One region of the Brevibacillus sp. SAFN-007a genome, then DNA from elsewhere that is predicted to be linked to it. Evidence: riboswitches for the same ligand, from Rfam matches in the RefSeq annotation. Region 1 holds a riboswitch; each other region holds the start of a gene.

Region 1 (2,259 bases):
GTTCGATCCGATTGTCGCCGTTCCCGAAGAGCGGATGATCGTGCGCGGCGACGGAGAGACGCTGCAAATTGGCGCCCATTGTGCCCTGGAATTTTGGGACACGCCGGGACATGCCAACCACCATTTCAGCATATACGATCCTGTCAGCCGCGGCATGTTCACGGGCGATACGGCGGGCGTCTTCTACCCGCAGCTCCAAAAGGACGGCATTCACTTCGTCCTGCCGTCCACCTCGCCGAACCAGTTTGATCCGCAGGCGATGCTGCGCTCCGTGGAACGATTTGAACAGCGCGAGTTGGAGCGGATGTACTTCGGTCATTTTGGCGCGACCGACGATGTTGCCAGCGTCTACCGACAGGTGCGCGAGTGGCTTCCTGTCTTTGTCGCGGAAGGTGAGGCGGTCGTAGCCGCCGGACTCGGCGATGGCGAACTGGCGGAGCGGCTGTTCGCACGCGTCTTGGCCCATCTGCAATCGCGGGGGATCGGCGACGGGCACGAGGTGCTGGACGTGCTGCGGCTCGATTTGCAAGTATGTGCGATGGGAATTGTCGACTATTTGCAAAGGAACCGACCATAGCGGAAGAGGCCAGGCGGTGGTGTGAACAAGAAGCGCAGCCTGCGTGGCAAAGCCGTGCGGCCGGTGAAAAAGCATTCTTTTTTTGACAAAGGAATGCTATCATGGTGGATGAGTCTTAGCATGCTTGCGGGCCATGACAATGGAATACGCGCAAACAGGTGCCTTGGTCCTCACAAGGGACGAGGTGAAAAGGGAAGCCGGTGCGAATCCGGCGCGGTCCCGCCACTGTAAAGCGGCTGTCGCAAAGCTGCCAAGCCAGGAGACCTGCCTGTTTGTCTGATGTGCCTGCGCCTTCGCGGAAAGGTTCGGCCCGTTCAGGACGCTTTTGGCGTGAGCCGCCGTCATCCTGACAAGTCGACCCTTTGTTTTCCGGTTGGAAGCGAAGGGTTTTTCTTTGCTAGGAATCAACCAGTCGCACAGAAAGGAAGTCATACATATGAAACGCGCATGGAAATGGCTCATCCCGCTCGTGCTGGCCGCAAGTCTCGTCGGCTGCGGCGGCAACACCCAGACGGCACCTGCTCCGCAGGCAGAGGCGCCGCAGACTGCATCGCAGGACGCAGCTGCCAAACAGACCGTCTACCCGCTTACGGTCAAAGACGCCACGGGAAAAGAAGTAACCGTGGCCAAAGAGCCGCAACGCATCGTCTCTACCTCTCCGGCAGAGACGGAAATTTTGTTCGCGCTCGGCTTGAACGATCGGATCGTCGGCGTCTCTGACTTTGACGACTATCCGGCAGAAGCCGGCACGAAGCCGAAGGTGGGCGGAGTCGTCAAGCCGAGCGAAGAGGCGATTCTCGCCCAGTCGCCCGATCTGGTCATCGGGGGAATCTCCATGGAAAAGCCGGTTGCGGACAAGCTGAAATCGCTCGGCATGCCGGTGTACGTTACGCATCCGAAAAAGATAGATGACATCCTGAACAACATTTTGACGATGGGGGTCATCACGAACCGACAGGAGCAGGCGGAAAAAGTCGTCGCCGCCATGAAACAGGATATCGCCCGCGTCCAGGATGCCGTCAAAGCGGTAAAGCCGGAAGACAAGAAACGAGTTTACCTGGAGTTTGCGCCAGGCTGGACGGTAGGCAAAGGGGAGTTCCTGGACGAGCTGGTGACGCTGGCAGGCGGAACGAATATTGCGGCCGACACGGAGGGCTGGAATCCGATCAGCGAGGAAAAAATTTTGAAAAGCGATCCTGACGTCATTTTGTACGCCAAAGGCATTACCGATGAGAAGACAGGAGCGAAGCTGGAGGAGATCATCGCCAACCGCAACGGCTGGGATACGATGAAAGCGATCCGCGAGAAGCAAATCTTCGGGCTGGATCAAAACATTCTCGCGCGCCCGGGACCACGGATTACACAAGGCTTGATCGAGGTAGCCAAGGCGATTTATCCTGACCTGGTGAAATAAACAATGAAAAAGCAATGGCTTGTATGGGGAGGAGCGAGCAGCCTCGTGCTGCTCGTATCCGTGGTAGTCAGCATTTCGATGGGAGCGGCAGCGCTCCCTCTTTCGCAAGTATGGCTCATCCTCTTGCACCAGCTTCCCGGCATGTCAGACTGGATTCCGGCGACATGGCCGGAGTCGTCCGAGCAGATTGTGATGAAGGTGCGGTTTCCGCGCGTCGTGCTCGCAGTTCTGATCGGGGCTTGCCTGTCGCTTGCGGGCGCGGGCTTTC
Region 2 (2,259 bases), on a different contig from region 1:
AGCAAACCGAATGGCGTGACTGATGAGGACAGGCAGGACGGATGTATGATTTTCGTCCGGGAACTGGCGAAAAGCCGCTTCGATCTGGCCATCGCCCATGGCGGACAATCGCTTGGCCATGGCCTGTGCTTTCTCATGGACCTGGAAGCGTCCGTCGTTTTCCAGCTCCCCGATAGCAAGCAGCGCCCGAACCCGCAAATCGTCTGTGAGCAAGGACGGCAGGCGGCGTTCCTCTTCCAAGAGGACGCTCTCGTTCCAGTGGATGGACGGGCTGCCGGCGATATAGCACTGGTAGGCGTGCGGGCGGGTCAGCAAGGCATGCAGCACGAGCAGACCGCCGAGCGAATGTCCGAAAATCGTTTGTCGCGTGCGATCGACAGGCAAGTCCTGTTCGATGGCGGGTTTCACCGTGTCTTCGATAAAGGTGAGGAAGTCTTCTGCCCCGCCCATTTCCGGCCATTCGCCGCCGCGCGGATGAGCGGGCAGCTCGGATACAGGGACGGCGTGGGTGAAATCGTAATAGCGCGATGGATGGAACGGCGCTTCTGTCGGATAACCGATACCGACGACGATTGCCGGATTCACGCCCGTCTTTTCAGGTGCCCGGGATTGCAAGCGGATCGCTTCGGTCATGGTGCCAAACACCGAGTTTGCATCCAGCAAATAGATGACCGGGAAGCCGGATGGCGGCGGAGTCACGTCGGGGATGCTGACGTAGAGGTGGAACGTGCGATCGCGGTAGGCCATTTTTCTGATGTGGGAACGAGGAATGGTAACGGCTTCATACATCGTGCTTTCCATCATGGATCACTCTCCATTCGCTTGTGGCGTCAACTTTTGTGCAGGGAACCTATTCATTATAGGAACGAAAATTCGAGACTGGCAATAGAGAAATAGAGAGGGAACCCATTGGCCAAAATCGCGCACGCTGAGCTTGACTACTACGATATATTGAGGTAAAGTAAGTTTTACCAACTATATATTGATGCGGACAGGTGTTTACCACGCTAGATGTTGGTAGACTTAATAGGGAAGTCGGTGAAATTCCGACGCGGTCCCGCCACTGTGATGAGAGAGTTCCATTTTGTTTGTACGCCACTGATTCAGCCAATCGGGAAGGCGAAAATGGAGCGATGACCCCGAGCCAGGAGACCTGCCTGACCGTCGGCACTGGAAAACCTACGGGAGATAGGGAAGTGTTCGAGCGCTCCATTCGATTTGGACGGATGGATACGATGGGGATCATCATGCGCATTCGACATTTTGGCGTCGGATGCGCTTTTCCTTTGGCTGAAACGTATACATTTGCAGTAAAGGATGAGGGACATGCTAATCGCTTTTGATTCAAAAACAGGAAACGTACGAAGATTCGTCAGCAAGCTCGATCTGCCGCACGTGGAGATTGATCCGGACATGGTGATCGACGAGCCGTTCATTCTGGTCACGTACACGACAGGCTTTGGCCAGGTGCCGGAGAAGGTGGACCGTTTCCTGAAGCGGAATCATGTCTATTTGCGCGGGGTGTCGGCGAGCGGCAACCGCAACTGGGGAGCCAGCTTTGCCAAAAGCGCAGACACCATCGCGAGCCAATATGGCGTTCCGGTCATTTCCAAATTCGAACTGTCCGGAACCGGCCGTGACGTGGAACAATTTACGAGTGGGGTGGCAGCAATTGCGACACATTGAATTGAACAACCAACTGATGCAGCGAGGAAGCGACGGATTTTACCAATTGGAAAAAGACAGAGAGGCTGTCGCTGTCTTCATGGAAGAAGTACAGGCGAAGACCATGACCTTCCGCAGTGTGAAAGAACGCATGGACTATTTGATCGAACATGATTTTTATGAAAATGTGTACGAAAACTACACCGTTGAACAGGTCGATGAGATTTTTCGCCTGGCGCATGAGGTTGGTTTTCAATTCGCTTCGTACATGGCCATCTCCAAGTTCTACAAAGACTATGCCTTGAAAACAGACGACAAATCGATGTATCTGGAGCAGTACCCGGATCGGGTGGCGATTGTGGCGCTTTCGCTCGGACGAGGGGACTTCGAGCTGGCGAAGCGGCTGACGGTGTCGATGATGGAACAGCGACTCCAGCCGGCGACGCCGACGTTCCTCAATGCGGGGAAAAGCCGTCGGGGCGAAATGGTGTCCTGCTTCCTTCTGGAGATGGACGACTCCCTGAACTCGATCAACTACGTGCTCGGCACCTGCATGCAGCTCTCGAAAATCGGCGGCGGCGTAGCCGTCAACCT
Region 3 (2,259 bases), on a different contig from region 1:
GCCATCGCCTCCGCCGCTCCGTTCGCAGGCAAAAGCCATTCCTCTGGCAACTGCAACCGCTCTGCCAACGCCCGGCGAAACTGGCGATGCCCAGGGTCCGGGTAACGCAGCACGGCAGACAGCGAGGCCAACAGCATCTCGCGCACGCTGTCCGGCATGCCCAGCGGGTTGATATTGGCACTAAAATCAAGAAATTGGCCCGGCTCCATCCCAAAGCGGTCCGCTGCCGTCAACAAATCTCCACCGTGGCCGTACGCTTCCAGCACATTCATCAAAACTCTACCCCCAGCACCGCTGGTATTCCTTCCTCGTAGTAATGCTTGATCGGCTTCATCTCTGTCACCAGATCGGCCATGTCGATGATTTCCTGCTTGGCGCTCCGCCCCGTCACGACCAGATGCACATGGCTCGGCCTGTTTTGAATCGCTTCCAAAACGTCCGCGAGCGGCAGCACGTCCGCAATGGGAAAACGGTCGATCGCCAGCGCATTGTTCAGCTCGTCGAGAATGACGACGTCGTACTCGCCCGAAGCGAGCTTTTCCCGGGCGTATGCCCACGCCTCCTTCAGCGCCGCCCGATGCTCCTCCGGCGTCTTCGTCCAGGTGAAACCTACGCCTTTTTGCACGATTTCAATGCCCAGCCTGTCGAAGACGAGTTTTTCTCCGTACGTGCGCTCCGGCGACTTGATGAACTGGATCATGATAACCTTCTTGCCTCGTCCAGTCGCCCGCACAGCCAGCCCCACCGCTGCTGTTGTCTTTCCTTTGCCGTCTCCGGTGTAGACCAAAAACAGGCCCCGCTTGTTGCCCAAGTACGGTCACCCCCCAAATAAATGGTAGGCCCCGTTGCCCATCCCTCATCATTTTCGGAGGCACAGCGCTCCAAAAATGCAGGGTAGGCTCCGTTGCCGATTCAACTGTTTTCCCTCGCTTCGTGATTGACCTGACGGAAACAAGGAGGAGTTAGCCGTTTTGCCCCCTGTTTCGCGTTCCGTGTACAAAAAAACGCCTTGTTTCCCCAAACCTCCAAGGAAAACAAAGCGCGGATAGCCGACTGCAACAATCCTCACCTCATCCTTTGACCCGAAGGAAATCAGTGTACACATCAAAACAGGCAGGTCTCCTGGCTCAAGGATCATCGCCCTTCTTCCTCCTTCCCGCACGCTGGCGTGCAGTGGATGGCGCCGTTGCCCAGAAGAAGAGCTCCTCTTTTACAGTGGCGGGACCGCGTTGGCTTTTCACCAAACTTCCCTTTTAACCTCGCTTTCGCAAGCTGCCGCTCGCAAAAAACAAGGACCTGTTTTTCTACGCTATTCAAATGTCGTTCGTTTCCATGACCATGGCTTGTTTTAATAATAGCAAATGCTCCCAGGGATTCAAGCAAAAGCTGCAATCCGGCAAAGAGCGAAGCTGAAAAGTAGTCGTTTCTTCACGGATGTTTCCTGCTCCCCTGCAACCTTGTCATCAGGCGGAGGCAGGCCGCCTTATTGTAAAATAGTACCGCACATCCTATAAAATGCCGCGAGGAAAAACACAGATGAAAAAAATGCAGCAGGTCGGCCTGCTGACCTTTCTGCTCAGCGCCGCCCCCTTCTCTTTTGCCCAGTCCGCTCCGCACATCCAGGTAGCCGTAAACGGAGAGTACGTCACCTTTCCCGACACCCAGCCCTACGTAGACCCAAGCACGCAGCGCACCATGGTTCCCGCCCGGTTTGTCGCGGAAAAGCTCGGCCTTGGCATGCAGTGGCACCCACAGACGAGCCAGATGACGCTCCGGAAAGAACCGAACACCATTCAGTTGACCATCGGCCAGGACTACGCGCTGGTCAACGGCAAAAAGGTACGCTTCGACGCCCCGGCCGTCCTCCGCAACAACCGCACGATGGTTCCGCTCCGCTTCATCAGCGAGCTGTTTGACGCCCGGATCGAGTGGCTGGCCGAGCGCAACCTGGTCGCGATCACCACTTCCGGCCATGCGAGTGCAATCCCTCCGGCCTCTGTGCCGCCTGCTCCCGACAGCACCTGGCAACATCGGCGCAGCACGTGGCTTTGGGATGCCAGCCTGCTCTACACCCAGCAAGAGCAGATTATCCAGTTTGCCAGCGAGCATCAATTGAGCGCGATCTACCTGCAAATCGACCGGGACATCCCGCCGACTGTCTACCAGCAGTTCATCCGCAAGGCGCAGGAAAAGCAAATCGCCGTAGAAGCGCTGGAAGGCCGTCCCCAATGGTCTTTTCCTGCAAGCCATGGCGAGCTC

Evidence for each region. A riboswitch is a leader RNA that binds a small molecule or an ion and turns the genes downstream of it on or off. The one in region 1 is predicted to bind cobalamin.
Region 2: it holds a riboswitch for cobalamin, as region 1 does, so the genes downstream of both, nrdI (class Ib ribonucleoside-diphosphate reductase assembly flavoprotein NrdI) here and ACTHO6_RS09035 (helical backbone metal receptor) in region 1, are expected to answer to the same signal.
Region 3: it holds a riboswitch for cobalamin, as region 1 does, so the genes downstream of both, cobO (cob(I)yrinic acid a,c-diamide adenosyltransferase) here and ACTHO6_RS09035 (helical backbone metal receptor) in region 1, are expected to answer to the same signal.

What each region holds. Positions count from the first base shown of each region.
Region 1 is NZ_JBQCKK010000005.1:214,554-216,812, reverse strand. It holds gene ACTHO6_RS09040 (MBL fold metallo-hydrolase) at 1-577, shown strand, start outside; cobalamin riboswitch at 717-863, shown strand; gene ACTHO6_RS09035 (helical backbone metal receptor) at 1,014-1,991, shown strand; gene ACTHO6_RS09030 (FecCD family ABC transporter permease) at 1,995-2,259, shown strand, end outside.
Region 2 is NZ_JBQCKK010000008.1:25,398-27,656, forward strand. It holds gene ACTHO6_RS11170 (alpha/beta hydrolase) at 1-801, opposite strand, end outside; cobalamin riboswitch at 977-1,175, shown strand; gene nrdI (class Ib ribonucleoside-diphosphate reductase assembly flavoprotein NrdI) at 1,327-1,686, shown strand; gene nrdE (class 1b ribonucleoside-diphosphate reductase subunit alpha) at 1,673-2,259, shown strand, end outside.
Region 3 is NZ_JBQCKK010000010.1:103,276-105,534, forward strand. It holds gene cobD (threonine-phosphate decarboxylase CobD) at 1-272, opposite strand, end outside; gene cobO (cob(I)yrinic acid a,c-diamide adenosyltransferase) at 272-811, opposite strand; cobalamin riboswitch at 1,096-1,315, opposite strand; gene ACTHO6_RS12840 (copper amine oxidase N-terminal domain-containing protein) at 1,537-2,259, shown strand, end outside.